DNA from 2 places in the Photobacterium sp. 270122K genome. Region 1 is predicted to be linked to the other one. Evidence: riboswitches for the same ligand, from Rfam matches in the RefSeq annotation. Region 1 holds a riboswitch; the other holds the start of a gene.
The links. A riboswitch is a leader RNA that binds a small molecule or an ion and turns the genes downstream of it on or off. The one in region 1 is predicted to bind thiamine pyrophosphate.
Positions count from the first base shown of each region.

Region 2: another riboswitch for thiamine pyrophosphate. It lies ahead of thiC (phosphomethylpyrimidine synthase ThiC); the one in region 1 lies ahead of thiB (thiamine ABC transporter substrate binding subunit).

Region 1 covers NZ_JBPOEN010000015.1:41,065-48,732, forward strand. The annotation lists gene thiP (thiamine/thiamine pyrophosphate ABC transporter permease ThiP) at 1-1,497, opposite strand, end outside; gene thiB (thiamine ABC transporter substrate binding subunit) at 1,537-2,556, opposite strand; TPP riboswitch at 2,660-2,767, opposite strand; gene ACSF8W_RS21645 (DUF547 domain-containing protein) at 2,825-3,607, opposite strand; gene leuD (3-isopropylmalate dehydratase small subunit) at 3,752-4,354, opposite strand; gene leuC (3-isopropylmalate dehydratase large subunit) at 4,370-5,803, opposite strand; gene leuB (3-isopropylmalate dehydrogenase) at 5,826-6,914, opposite strand; gene leuA (2-isopropylmalate synthase) at 6,917-7,668, opposite strand, start outside.
Region 2 covers NZ_JBPOEN010000009.1:167-7,834, forward strand. The annotation lists tRNA gene ACSF8W_RS16145 (tRNA-Trp) at 358-434, shown strand; gene crcB (fluoride efflux transporter CrcB) at 539-922, opposite strand; gene ACSF8W_RS16155 (universal stress protein) at 1,110-1,532, shown strand; TPP riboswitch at 1,631-1,728, shown strand; gene thiC (phosphomethylpyrimidine synthase ThiC) at 1,864-3,807, shown strand; gene thiE (thiamine phosphate synthase) at 3,807-5,066, shown strand; gene ACSF8W_RS16170 (HesA/MoeB/ThiF family protein) at 5,056-5,838, shown strand; gene thiS (sulfur carrier protein ThiS) at 5,838-6,047, shown strand; gene ACSF8W_RS16180 (thiazole synthase) at 6,049-6,819, shown strand; gene thiH (2-iminoacetate synthase ThiH) at 6,831-7,668, shown strand, end outside.

The DNA of each region.
Region 1 (7,668 bases):
TTGGTAGCTGCCCAGTAGCTGGAATAAATACAGCGGCAGGGTTTGGAAATCATTGCTGCCAAACAGGGAAATGGCGCCTAAGTCGCCCAGCGAGAGCACAAAGCCGATCGCCAGAGCTTGTGCCATGGGGGCCCGCAAAGCGCGCCATTCCACCAGCCATAAGCGGGTGAGGCCATGCATCCCTAAGCTTTGGCACAGCGGATCATATTGTTGGGCAATATGCAGCATAGGCTGGCTCAGGGTTTTAAGCACGTACGGCAGCGCCATCAGGGCATTCACCGCCACCACTACCCAGAATGCGACCGAAAACGCATCAGTAAACTGGCGCAATAACAGGAAGATCCCGGTACTTAGTACCAGCCCCGGCGTGATCAATATGATGGTGCCGATCAGCTCGATGCCATCGGCCGCCCAACGTTGACGACGTAAACGCCACTGGCGGCTGGTGAGCAAGATCGCGACGCCCCCGATCACGGCCAGCAAGGCGGCGATAATGGCAATGCGCAGCGATTGTCCTACCGCGTGCCACAGCGCGGGAGCGTGCAATTGACTCAGGGTGTGAGGATTTAGCCCGGCGATCACCACCGCGAACAGAGGCGGCAGCACCAACAGCAGCGCAAGGCCAATCCATACGCCGTCCCAGCAGCGACTGGCCAATGAATCAAACTGTGGCTGGCGCGCCCGTCGGGCAGAGGTGTGTGTGGTGGCTAACGGTTTGGCAAACCGTTGTGTCAGCAGCACTAAGCTGCCGCACAATGCCATTTGCCACAACGCCAAGATGGCTCCGCCGGCTAAATCAAAGTCATACCGTAAGGCTTGGTAAATCGCCAGTTCAATGGTGGTCGCTTGAGGGCCGCCGCCGAGAGCCATGATCACGGCAAAACTGGTGAAGCACAGCATGAACACCAAGCCAATCACATGGGGTAATTGCTGGCGCAAACGCGGCCAAGCGACAAACCGAAACTGTTGCCAACTGGACAGCCCCAAATGGGTCGCGAGTTGATGCTGTTCGTGCGGAATGCTTTCCAGGCTTTGGTACAGCAGGCGCGTCGCCAACGGCAGGTTCAAAAACACGTGGGCGAGCAAAATCCCCTGTAACCCATACAAGGACACAGCCGGTTGCCAGCCTAACGTATGTAGGCCATGCATCAGTAAACCGTTATTGCCGTACACGGCCAACAGGCCAAACACCGCGACCAGCACCGGCAGCACCAGCGTCATGGCAAACACCCGCAAGAGCAGGGCCTTTCCGGGAAATTGGCGGCGTGACAGCGCATAAGCGACGGGGATCGCGGGTACGATGCTGAGTAACGTTGACAGGAGTGCTTGCGTGAACGAAAAGCCCGTTACATGGCGTAAATACGGATCCTGCCATAACGGCAGGATATCGAGTGTGTTCGCTTCGACGATTAACGCCCCTAAAGCGCTGATCACGATGGCGATGATCAGCCCGGCGCTCAATAGGCCGGGCAATAAAACGGTGTGGCGGGAGTGCAAGGTAAGTGCCTACTATCGGTGTGTGGCTTAGTCGAAATGTTACTGAGTCAGCGCATATTGCCATTCTCGGATCCAACTACGGCGCTGTTTCGCGACCTCATCGGCGTTAAATTCCAGCGCCTTGCTTGGCAGGGTTAATTGCTCAAAGCCGGCTGGCAACGTTTGCTTGATCACCGGATACATCCAGTTGCCCGTTGGGATTTGGTCTTGGAATGCCGGCGTCAAGATGAAGGCCATGAATTGATCCGCCAGTACCGGGTTATCACTGCTTTTCAGCTTGGCTGCCACTTCCACTTGCAGGTAATGCCCCTCGCTGAAATTCGCGGCTTTGTATTTTGCGTCTTTCTCGGCGATCAGGTGATAAGCCGGTGACGTGGTGTAAGAGAGCACCATGTCCGCTTCGCCTTTAAGGAACATGTTGTAGGCTTCCGACCACCCCTTGGTGACGGTGACGGTTTTCTTCGCCAGTTGTTGCCACGCGTCTGCGGCCTTATCGCCATAGACGGACTTCATCCACAGCATTAAGCCTTGGCCGGGCGTGGATGTGCGAGGATCTTGATACAGGATGTTGAGATCATCGCGTTTAACGAGTTCATCCAAGCTTTTCGGCGGGTTCGTCAGTTTGCTGCTGTCATACACAAAAGCAAAATAGCCAAAGTCATACGGCACGAACGTGGTGTCCGTCCAGCCATTCGGAAGGGTCACCTGACGGGTATCGACATTGTGTTCCGCCAGTAGGCCGGTTTTTTTCGCTTCGCTGATCAGGTTGTTATCCAGTCCTAATAGCACATCGGCTTTTGAATTTTTGCCTTCCAGACGCACGCGGTTCAAAATGGATACCCCATCATCCAGTGCGATGAATTGCAAATCGCAATCACACTGCGCTTCAAAGGCTTTTTCAATCGCCGGTCCCGGTCCCCAGTCAGAGGCGAACGAGCTGTAGGTGTACACGGTCAGCGTGTTATCGCTGTTCGCGTTGGCATTTTCTGCGGCCCATGCTGGGCTGGTGGCGATCGCGCTCGTCAATGAGACAGCAAAAAGGGAAAGGGCTTTTTTCACGGTGTGCTCCTGCTACGTTTGCATCCGGCAAACGAGATAAATAAGAGGGCACAGGGTTGAGATCTGCCTGTCAGTCGAGTGTGTCTGACTCAGGGCAGAAAGTGCATGACTCGGTCTCAATTCCTACGCCAGTGCTAACTGGATCAGGTTCAGTGGGTTTTGCGGTGCAATCTCAGCCCTTTTTTGTGTTCGGGCTCCCCAATGAGAACGAGCATATTGTAATAGGGGGATGCTGGCGTGGCTAGTGCTCAGCAAGGAAGACAATCACTTATTGGGCAGCATTGAGTCGCCAGTCATAGTCGTAACGGACATGTTGTAAGGTGACAGGCGTCCCGGTGCGGTAGCGGTTGAGGTGCTGTTGTAGTTCCCGTTGGGTGCCGAAGTCAGTCCCGTACCAGTCATAAATGGAGGACAACTGGACGCTGTCGCCGTTGATCTTGACGCCTTTGTCGTTGTTAATGAAGCGTTTGGCGGCCTGCTCTAACAAGGTGTCGGTGTTATTGGCGGTAAAGGCGCGCGGCAGCAAATCAGGACAGCCGAGGCTGGCACAATTGACCGCGTAGTGAATACGCGGATCACGCCAGATAGGGCGCAAGATCCGGTGTTCGATATCATTGAGGGAAAGTGGTTTGCCGTTGATGGTCACGACGTCGTCATCCCACGGACCGAAGCTGAAAAAGCCGCCGATCTTGGTGATAGACGACACCGGATAATGAGCGAGGATCAGCTTCACAGTCTGCGCGTTGTACAGGTTCACCCAATAGGCAAACTGCTCACGGCGATTGAGTTGGCGCGGATCGATAGCAGCCAGATCGCGCAGGTAGCGGCCCAGTGCGTACTGATCGTTGTCGGTGACGGCACTATAGCGAAAGCGGGTTTGTGAGGGCGCGACGACCAAGTAACGATCCAGCAACTGTTGCCAGCGTTGATGATCGACGGTCTGCGTACTGTTGGCTTGGGTCGCCTGCCAATATGGCCAGAGGTCGGCCTTGGGCGCAGCCCACGATAGCGAGGGGATGAGTAACAAGCTGACGAGCAAGATCAAACGCATGGCGATCTCCTTGAAAAGTGGGCTGATGAGCCTATATAGGGTTAAGACATCAGACCGGCAAAGAAGAGAAAAGCTTTCGGGAGGATAAAAAATGCGCCGCAGCCCATGATGTTATCTGGCTGAGGCGCGTTTTGTGAATCGAGGTTAGGCTAAAAATGCGGGGATATTGCGCTCATAATCCGCGATTTTCGCTTCATGTTGCAGCGTCAGACCGATGTTATCCAGACCGTTAAGCAAGCAGTGACGACGGAAGGCGTCGATCTCGAACGTATATACTTTGCCATTGGAGGTGACCGTCATCGCTTCTAAATCCACCGTGATGGTTGCGCCTTCGTTCGCGTCCACATACTGGAACAGTTCATCCACTTCCTGCTCAGTCAGGCGTACCGGCACCATTTGGTTATTGATGCTGTTGCCGTAAAAAATATCGGCAAAGCTCGGCGCGATCATGACCTGAATACCGTAATCTGCCAATGCCCACGGGGCGTGTTCACGGGATGATCCACAGCCAAAGTTTTCACGGGCGAGCAAAATGCTCGCACCCTGATAGCGCGGCGCATTCATGATGAACGCGGGGTTCGGCTGCTGACCGGCATCATCCAAGAAGCGCCAGTCATGAAACAGATGTTTGCCAAACCCGGTGCGGGTGACTTTTTGCAGAAACTGCTTGGGAATAATGGCATCGGTATCGACATTGGCGGCGTCCAGTGGGACGACCAAGCCAGTATGCTGTTGGAATCCTGTCATTGTGCGTTCCTTCTGTTAGGCCGGCGTTGCCGCAGGTTCAAGTTCACGGATATCAACGAAGTGGCCCGCACACGCGGCAGCAGCGGCCATGGCCGGGCTCACCAAGTGGGTGCGACCATCACGGCCCTGACGGCCTTCAAAGTTACGGTTACTGGTGGACGCACAACGCTCATGCGGTCCCAAGCGATCGTTGTTCATCGCCAGACACATGGAGCAGCCCGGCAGGCGCCATTCAAAACCGGCCTCGATAAAGATCGTATCCAGCCCTTCTTTTTCAGCCTGTGCTTTCACTTGCTCCGATCCCGGTACCACCAAAGCTTGCACATTGGCGGCCACTTTACGGCCTTTGGCAATCGCAGCAGCAGCACGCATGTCTTCGATGCGTGAGTTGGTGCACGAACCGATAAACACTTTATCAATGCGGAAATCGGCCAGGGTTTTGCCTGCTTCCAGCCCCATGTAAGCCAGTGCTTTCACGGCAGAGGCTTGCTCAACCGGATCGCTGAAGTCGCTTGGCGCGGGGATAGGCTGATCCACCGCAATCACTTGCCCCGGATTCGTGCCCCAGGTGACCTGCGGTTTGATGTCTTTGGCATCCAGTGTCACCACATGATCAAACTGCGCATCCTCGTCAGTTTTTAGGGTGCTCCAGTACGCCACGGCGGCGTCAAAATCGGCGCCTTGTGGGGAGAATTTGCGCCCTTGGATGTAGTCGTAGGTGGTTTGATCCGGCGCGATAAGTCCGGCTTTGGCACCCAGTTCAATGGCCATGTTACACACCGTCATGCGGCCTTCCATCGACAGATCGGTGATGGCTTCACCGCAGAACTCCACCACATAACCGGTCCCGCCGGCCGCGGTGGTTTTACCGATGATCGCCAGCACGATGTCTTTGGCGGTAATGCCTTCAGCCACTTTGCCTTTCACTTCGATTTTCATGGTCTTGGCGCGGGCTTGTTTCAGGGTTTGGGTCGCCAGTACGTGTTCGACTTCCGAGGTGCCGATACCAAAGGCTAGCGAGCCAAAGGCGCCGTGCGTGGCGGTGTGAGAATCCCCACACACAATCGTCATGCCCGGCAGGGTGATCCCCAGTTCAGGGCCCATCACGTGCACAATGCCCTGATACGGGTGGTTAAGATCGTACAGGGTGACGCCAAACTCTTCACAGTTTTTGGCCAGCGTTTCCATCTGGATCCGTGCCATTTCGCCCGACGCATTAATGTCTTTGGTCAGGGTTGAGACGTTGTGATCCATGGTGGCAAAGGTTTTGCTCACCTGACGGACCGGACGGCCTTTTTCACGCAGCCCGTCAAAGGCTTGCGGTGAGGTGACTTCATGCACCAAGTGACGGTCGATGTACAGGATCGGGGTTTCCCCTTCGGCTGCCACCGCCACATGGGCATCGTAGACTTTTTCATACAGCGTCTTGGGCGCTTTATTATTCGACATGGCTCATTGCTCCTTGCGGCGGTTAGGCTTGGCGGACGTACTGGGCGATTTTGTCACCCATTTCGCTGGTGGTCAGGGCGGGATGGCCACCGGCCAGATCCGCGGTCAGCTCACCGGCTTCCAACGCTTGTGATACGGCCTGCTCAATGGCGCGTGCCGCCGGCTCTTCACCCAAGCTATAACGTAGCATCAGTGCCGCCGACAGAATTTGTGCCACCGGGTTGGCGATGTTTTTACCCGCGATATCCGGTGCAGACCCACCGGCTGGCTCGTACATACCGAATTTGTCTTGGTTCAGACTGGCTGACGGCAACATGCCCATGGATCCGGTGATCATGGCGCACTCATCAGAGATAATGTCGCCGAAAATGTTGGAGCACAGCATCACGTCGAACTGCGATGGATCTTTGATCAGCTGCATGGTCGCGTTGTCGATGTACATGTGGTTTAGCGTCACTTCTGGGTAGTCTTTGGCGACCGCTTCGACCACTTCACGCCACAGGATAGAGCTTTGTAGGACGTTGGCTTTATCGATCGAGTAGACGTTTTTCTTGCGCAGCATGGCCGATTCAAAGGCGATACGGGCGATGCGTTCGATCTCAAAACGGTGATACACCTCGGTGTCGAAGGCTTTCTCTTGGGCGCCTTCTCCTTCACGGCCTTTTGGCAAGCCAAAGTAAATGCCGCCCGTCAGTTCACGCACAACCACGATGTCAAAGCCACGTTCAGAAATGTCTGCACGCAGCGGAGAGAAGGCTTCAAGGCCGCTGTGGATCTGTGCCGGACGCAGGTTACAGAACAGTTGGAAGTGCTTACGCAAAGGCAGTAGCGCCCCACGTTCCGGTTGATCGTTCGGTGGCAGGTGTTCCCACTTCGGGCCACCGACAGAGCCAAACAAAATCGCATCCGAGGCTTCACAGCCCGCCATGGTCGCCGCAGGGAGCGGGCAGCCATGGTTGTCGATTGCAATACCGCCGACATCAAACTCGTGACACGCCAGCGTAAAGCCAAACTTTTCTTGTACCGCGTCGAGCACTTTGTGGGCTTGCTGCATCACTTCGGGACCGATACCGTCCCCCGGTAGAACGGCGATGTTATATGTACCTGCCATGGTTATACTGTCTCCATTTGGGATTTCTGTTTAATTTCTGCGATTTGATCGGCGCGATGAATACTGTTGATCACGTGAAGCAGGGCTTGGCCAGAGGCTTCGACAATGTCGGTAGCCAGACCGGTACCGTGGTACTTGCGGCCTTTATAGTTGGCAATGATGTCGGCCTGACCGAGGCCATCTTCCCCTTCGCCTTTGGCGGTGAGATCGAACTTATCCAGCACAATGTCGTAGCCAGTCAGGCGGTAAATACACTGGTACAGTGCATCGACTGGGCCGTTGCCGACAGCGGCTTCACATTTCTCTTCGTCACCACACTGTAGCTTGATGGTGGTGGTTGCCATGACGGTACCGGACTGTACGCTCAGGTAATTCAGCTTAAAGAAGTCGTCTTCTTCACGCAGATTGGCAAAGTGCATCAGCGCTTCGAGATCGTAATCAAACACCTGGCCTTTGCGATCCGCCAGTTTCAGGAAGTCGCTGTACAGGGTGTCCAGATCGTACTCTTTATCGGTGTAGCCCAGGCTGTCCATGTGGCTTTTCACGGCGGCACGGCCAGAGCGTGACGTCAGGTTCAGCACCTGATTTTTCAGGCCAATAGAGGCCGGTGTCATGATTTCGTAGGTGTTTTTGTTCTTCAGCATGCCGTCTTGATGAATGCCGGACGAGTGGCTGAACGCATTGGCACCGACAATGGCTTTGTTGGCCTGAATCGGCATATTGCACAGCTGGCTGACCATCTTGCTGGTACGGT
Region 2 (7,668 bases), on a different contig from region 1:
CATTTAAAGCCTCAGCAGAAATGCTGGGGCTTTTTTACGTTTGGTGTTTTGTGGTGGCGAATATTTCAGAAATTGGCAGAGCCGAGGATTCCGCCATACCAAACATCAGCGCGTGTTGGGAGTTCGAATCTCTCCACCCCTGCCACCTTCGAAAGCTTCGATAGAAATTTTAAATCGGCGGTTGGGAAAAATCGCGCCCTTGGTTACTCGCCTCGTTCTTTCTGCCTATTTCAATGCTATGGGTGGTACCTGCATCAGTACGTTGTCTATATTGCGACTTTCTACAGATACTGTGAGTGAGCCCTCGAATTTTCATTTGCAGTTTGAGTGTGGATCCGTAAGATACACTCATACATTAGGGGTGTAGCTCCAATTGGCAGAGCAGCGGATTCCAAATCCGCGTGTTGGGAGTTCGAATCTCTCCACCCCTGCCAGATTTTAAAGCCTCAGCAGAAATGCTGAGGTTTTTTTATACCTAAACAAAAGGCTCTCGTCGTAAGACGAGAGCCTTTTGTTGTTTCTAAGCATACAGTGTGGGTTAGCTTTTCATCATCAGTTGGTAACCGATAAAGCAGGCGGTAATGCTGAGTGTAACGTTGAGCAGGATATTGAGGCCGGCTTTAATGAAGTCACCTTGTTGCATCAAAATCACATTGTCCATGGAAAAGGTGGAGAACGTAGTGAGGGCGCCAAGAAAGCCTAAGCCAATCAGTGGGCGGGCAGGGACGGCTCCTATCATGCCCTGGTTGAGGGCTGACATCATCAAGCCCATGATCATCGAGCCTACCACGTTGACCACCAGTGTGCCGTACGGAAAACCGCGTCCGAACAGGGACACACAAAGTTCAGAAATTAAATAACGGGAGCAAGCACCGAATGCCCCGCCCAGGGCGATCAGCCCCAGAAAAATGAACTGGTTCATTGGGATCTCATTGGGTAAGTAAAGAATGCCATACTAATACCATGTTCTGGCCGTCACGATTACCTTCAGACGGTGATATTTTTGCAATCATTGATTGAGCTGTATATTGCTATGCCGTCTCGGGTGTACGCTGCCTGTTAGGTATAGCATGGTGTTAAGCATATTGTTGAGATTAAAGGAGAGAATCATGGCACTTTATCCCACAGTCTTAGTGGCGGTTAATCCTGATGATAACGAAGCCCATCGGTTAGTGGTGAAAGCGGCTGTGGTCGCCGAGCAAAACAATGCCGAATTGCATTTGGCCTTTGTGGAGCCGGGTATGGGGAATGTGAGTTTTGCGGATGCAGAATTAGAGCTGGATGCCGTGCACGACACTTTGGCGAAACAACGCCGACAACAACTTATGGCGCTGGCATCACAGTCACCGTATCACGTGAGTGGTATTCATTTAGCTAACGGGGATGTGATCAAGCATTTGGTCGCCTTGACTGACACACTGGAAGCCAGCTTGGTGATCATTGGATGCCGTAAATCTGGCATTCATTGGTTGGGAGATGTGGGTCATGCCCTGTCTCAGCATATTCGTGGTGATGTGCTGATGTGTCAGTGATCACAAACAAAGTGCGAATGTCGTAGGGTTTGTGACTGAGAGTCGGTGAAACGGGTCTTTCCGGTTGATGATGCTGATTGGCTTACTTATACTCGAGACTCAACTTGTCGGAGTGCCACTTGGCTGAGACCGCATTGCGGGATCCGTAGAACCTGATCAGGCTAATACCTGCGAAGGGAACAAGAGAATGTTATCTGTATTGCCATGTAATTTTACTTACCCGATCAACATGGCTGCAGTTTCAGATGATGCTACACCCCCTACGTGTAGCCTCTTGTTTACGCACCCATCCGTCAAGCAACTTTCCCTAATGGATTAACAGGAAATTGCTATGTCGAATCGCAAACAAGCGAGACTGGAAGCGAAACAATTTATTGAATCATTAACGATTCAGCCTTACCCCAATTCGCACAAAGTGTATGTCACCGGTAGCCGTGACGATATTCGTGTGCCGATGCGTGAAATCTGCTTGGCCGACAGTTTGGTCGGCGGCACGAAAGATGTCCCCCTGTTTGAACCGAATGAACCGGTGCGGGTGTACGACACCTCTGGTTTTTATACCGATCCTAACCATGAGATCGATATTTATACCGGTTTACCTCAAATCCGTGAAGCCTGGATTGCGATGCGGGGTGATACCGAGTTTTTGGATGAGCAGAGCTCGGCGTATTCCAAAGAACGTTTAGCCGACAAAACCTTGGATGACTTACGCTTTGGTGAACAAGCCCGTATTCGTCGCGCCAAACCCGGTGCCAATGTCACCCAGCTACACTACGCCCGCCAAGGCGTGATCACCCCAGAGATGGAATACATTGCGATTCGGGAAAACATGGGGCGGGCCAAATACCGCGATGAAGTCCTGAATCAGCAACACCCGGGCATGGCATTTGGTGCCACTCTGCCGGCAGAGATCACCCCTGAGTTTGTCCGTCAGGAAGTGGCCGAAGGCCGCGCCATTATCCCCGCGAATATCAATCACCCTGAATCGGAGCCAATGATCATTGGCCGTAACTTCCTGGTTAAAGTGAATGCCAATATCGGCAATTCCTCCGTCAGCTCCTCCATTGAGGAAGAGGTGGAAAAACTGGTGTGGTCGACCCGCTGGGGCGGCGATACGGTGATGGATCTGTCGACCGGCCGTAATATCCACGAAACCCGTGAATGGATCATCCGTAACAGCCCTGTGCCAATCGGGACGGTGCCGATGTATCAGGCGCTGGAAAAAGTGAACGGAATTGCGGAGAACCTCAATTGGGACGTGTTCCGGGATACCTTGCTCGAGCAAGCTGAGCAAGGGGTGGATTACTTCACTATTCATGCCGGTGTGTTACTGCGTTATGTGCCGATGACCGCGAAACGGGTGACCGGCATTGTGTCACGAGGCGGCTCTATCATGGCCAAGTGGTGCTTAGCCCATCATAAAGAAAGCTTCCTCTATGAGCACTTCCGTGAGATCTGTGAGATCTGTGCCCAATACGATATCTCCCTGTCATTGGGTGATGGGCTGCGTCCCGGCTCGGTGGCTGATGCCAATGATGAAGCCCAGTTCAGTGAATTGCGTACCTTGGGTGAGCTGACCAAAATTGCCTGGGAATACGATGTGCAGGTGATGATTGAAGGCCCTGGCCACGTACCGATGCACATGATCAAAGAAAACATGGAAGAGCAACTCAAGCACTGCCATGAAGCCCCTTTCTATACCCTCGGCCCTCTGACCACGGACATTGCACCGGGTTATGATCACATTACGTCCGGGATTGGCGCCGCCATGATTGGTTGGTACGGCTGTGCCATGTTGTGCTACGTCACCCCGAAAGAACATTTAGGCCTACCGAATAAAGAAGACGTCAAAGTCGGGCTTATCACGTACAAGCTGTGTGCCCATGCGGCTGACTTAGCCAAAGGGCACCCCGGTGCACAGGTCCGTGACAATGCCTTGTCCAAAGCGCGCTTTGAATTTCGGTGGGAAGATCAATTTAACCTCGGCTTGGATCCGGAAACCGCGCGTGCTTACCACGATGAAACCCTGCCGCAAGAGTCCGGCAAAATCGCCCATTTCTGTTCAATGTGTGGCCCGAAATTCTGCTCAATGAAAATTTCGCAGGAAGTGCGTGAATACGCCAAAGATTTGGATCAACAAGCCGCCCAAGCGGTGGCCATTGAGGTGATGGACGATTCGGCGGTGGCGATTCAGCAGGCTGGTATGCAGCAGATGTCGGCAGAATTCAAAGCCCGAGGGAGTGAACTTTATCACCCTGCTAAAGAGGATAGTTAATGAACGCAGTCTGTTTACCCGATCATCTGACGCCGCTATTGATGCACTTAGAGCCGCTGCTGGCAGCGGCGGAGCATTATGCACTGGGCGAGCCTGTGCAACTGGCGTGGAGCGAATCGGCAGTGGTAGACATGGATGTGGACGGGCGACGTTTTACGGTGGCGTTTGATGCGCCAGAGCCCGTCAATCAAGAGGATGACGTGACGGGTTATGTGGTGCATGACCAGTGGTTAGCCCCGTATCCGACGTTAACGGACATCCAGCAGCAGGTCGCAGTGACCCCTTCGATGGTGGTGTGTGGCCTGCCGACCGAGCAAGGGTGCGTCGATGTGTGGCATCACGACGGCGAAGCCCGTGCGGTGTATTGCCACCATACCGGTGCGTGTGATGCGCAGCGGGCCATGCTGCTCGCGGCATTAGCATTAGATTACCCGTTGGAAGATGCGGTGACGTTGGCGCGTGCCTATGCCCGTCGCTATGTGTTTGCGACCGATGGCGATGCGGGGCCGACATGGCCGGTTGACCACCGTTTGTTCCCGCGTCCGCTGACCGCCAATCATCCGGAAGTGGCCGACTTGGGCTGGCAGTGCAAAACAACAGCGGTTACTGCGTTTGCCTCGGTTGATCGCACCAAACTGGCGCTGTATCCGGTGGTGGACTCGGCCGAGTGGGTGGAAAAGGTGCTGGCAAGTGGCGTGATGACGACCCAGCTTCGGATCAAAGATCCCCAAGCGCCGACCTTATCGGCGCAAATTGCCCGTATTGTGGCAGCCGGAGAAGCCCATCAGGCGCAGGTGTTTGTGAATGATTACTGGCAACTGGCGATCGAGCACGGCGCGTACGGTGTGCACTTGGGGCAAGAAGATCTGGAAACCGCCGACTTGGCAGCGATTGCCGAGGCCGGTCTGCGTTTGGGGCTCTCAACGCACGGTTACTATGAAATCCTGCGTGCGGCCGAGTTCTCGCCGAGCTACATCGCGTTGGGCCATATCTTCCCGACCACCACCAAAAACATGCCGTCCAAACCGCAGGGGGTGAACCGTTTGGCGTTGTACCAAAAGTTGATTGGTGATGCGTTTCCGACCGTCGCGATCGGCGGGATTGATTTGAGTCGTGCCGAAAAAGTGTGGCGTACCGGAGTCAGCAGTGTGGCAGTGGTTCGGGCGATCACCGAAGCCGAAGATACCGCTCAAGCCGTGGCAGATTTTCAGCAGGTGTTGGTGCGCGAGGTCAAAGGAGTGCCCGACCATGATCAGTGATCAGGCGTTTTTACGCTATAGCCGGCAGATCATGCTGCCGGAGATCGGCGAGCAGGGGCAGACGGATCTGGCCAATGCGCAGGTGCTGATCGTGGGCGCGGGCGGACTGGGCTCTGCCGCCGCCTTGTATTTGGCTGGTGCTGGTGTGGGGCAGGTTGTGATCGCGGATGACGATCGGCTGGAAGTGTCTAATTTACCGCGTCAGGTGCTTTACCGGGAGGCCGATATTGGTCAACCGAAAGCGGTGCAGGCGGCGGCGCAATTGCAGGCGCTTAACCCGTTGGTGCGGGTGCGAGCGGTGAATGCCCGTTTGGCGGGCGAACGTCTGGCGCTGGAAGTGGCACAAGCGGATGTGGTACTGGATTGTTCGGATAATCTGGCTACCCGCCATGCGGTCAATCAGGCGTGTTATCGCGCCCGTAAACCGCTCATTGCCGGGGCGGCGATCCGCTGGCACGGACAGCTCATGGCGTTTGATTTTCGCCAAGGGCAGGGGCCGTGTTACCACTGCCTGTTTCCCCTGCCTGATGCGTCCTCATCCGCCGGGCCACAAAATTGCAGTACCGGCGGCGTGGCAGGCCCCGTGGTTGGCAACATCGGTACCCTGCAAGCGCTGGAAGCCCTGAAAGTATTAACCGGAGCGGGGAGTGTTGCGTTTTCCCGTCTGCAAAATTTTGATGGCCTGACCCTACAGTGGCAATCATTTCATTTCACACAAGACACATCGTGCCCGGTTTGTGGCCCGTCCGTGTCACAACGAGAGCAATGTTGATGTCGACAATAGCGTTAATGGTGAATGACAAGGCAATGGACGTCCCGCAAGGGATCTCGTTACATGCCTTATTGGAGCAACTGGCGATGCCGCTTCAGGCAACCGCTGTGGCTGTGAATGAAGAGATTGTCTCGCGCCCGTCGTGGGAGACAACCGTGCTGAGTGACGGGGATCGTATTGCCCTGTTCCAAGCGATAGCAGGAGGCTGAGATGCTCACGATTGCAGATAAGACGTTTTCCTCCCGCCTGTTTACCGGGACGGGTAAATACGCCAACCGCCAGACCATGGCCTCGTCCATTATTGCCTCGGGATCAGAATTGGTCACCATGGCACTCAAGCGCGTTGATATCGACAAGCGGGACGATGACATTCTGGCGCCGTTGATGGAAGCGGGCGTGAATTTACTGCCTAACACATCGGGTGCGAAAAATGCCAAAGAAGCGGTGTTTGCTGCGCAGTTGGCCCGCTCGGCGCTCGGCACAAATTGGCTGAAATTGGAAATCCATCCGGATCCGAAATACTTGATGCCCGATCCGATCGAAACGCTGAAAGCGGCAGAGAAGCTGGTACAGGAAGGCTTTATTGTCCTGCCTTACTGCCATGCTGATCCGGTGTTGTGTAAACGCTTGGAAGAAGTCGGCTGTGCGGCGGTGATGCCCTTGGGGGCGCCGATTGGCACCAATAAAGGGCTGGCATCGCGTGATTTTCTTGAAATCATCATCGATCAGGCGCGGGTACCGGTGATTGTGGATGCCGGGATCGGGGCACCGTCCCATGCGGCAGAAGCGATGGAAATGGGCGCCGATGCGGTCTTGGTGAATACCGCCATTGCGGCCGCCGCCGATCCGATTGCCATGGGCCGTGCGTTCAAGCTGGCGGTGGAAGGCGGGCGTATGGCGTATGAGGCCGGGCTGGCTGGAACGGTGAATCATGCCATTGCCTCGAGTCCGTTGACGGCGTTTTTGGCTCAGCCTGCATAAAGGAGCGTGCGATGAGTTTTGTTGATGTGTGGCAGCGTCTGGAATGGGATGATATTCGTTTGTCGATCTACAGCAAGACGGCGGCAGATGTGGAGCGGGCGCTGCGCAAACCCAAGCGCGATCTGGAGGATTTCAAAGCCCTGATCTCGCCAGCGGCGGAGCCGTATCTGGAGCAAATGGCCCAGCAATCGGCCGCCCTGACCCGCAAGCGGTTCGGTCATACCATGTCTTTTTATGTCCCGCTTTATTTGTCGAACCTGTGTGCCAATGCGTGTACCTACTGCGGGTTTTCCATGGAGAACCGGATCAAGCGACGCACACTGAATGTGGCGGAAATTGAGCGTGAATGCGCCGCCATCAAAGCGATGCACTTTGACAATATTCTGCTGGTCACTGGCGAGCATGAGCGCAAGGTGGGGATGGACTATTTCCGTCAGGCCCTGCCGGCGATCAAGGCGCAGTTCAACTATTTGGCGATGGAAGTGCAACCGCTGGATCAGGCTGAGTACGCTGAACTTAAAACGCTGGGGCTGGATGCGGTGATGGTGTATCAGGAAACCTATCATGCTGCGACCTATGCTGAGCATCACTTGCGCGGTAATAAGATGGACTTCCACTACCGTCTAGAAACACCGGATCGGCTAGCCCGTGCCGGTATTGATAAAATCGGTATCGGCGCGTTGATCGGCTTGGATGAGTGGCGCACCGATTGTTTTTTTGTGGCAGCCCATCTGGATTATCTGGAGCGCACCTATTGGCAGACCCGCTATTCCATCTCGTTCCCGCGTTTGCGCCCGTGTGAAGGGGGGCTGCAGCCCAAATCCATCATGACGGATAGCCAGTTGGTAC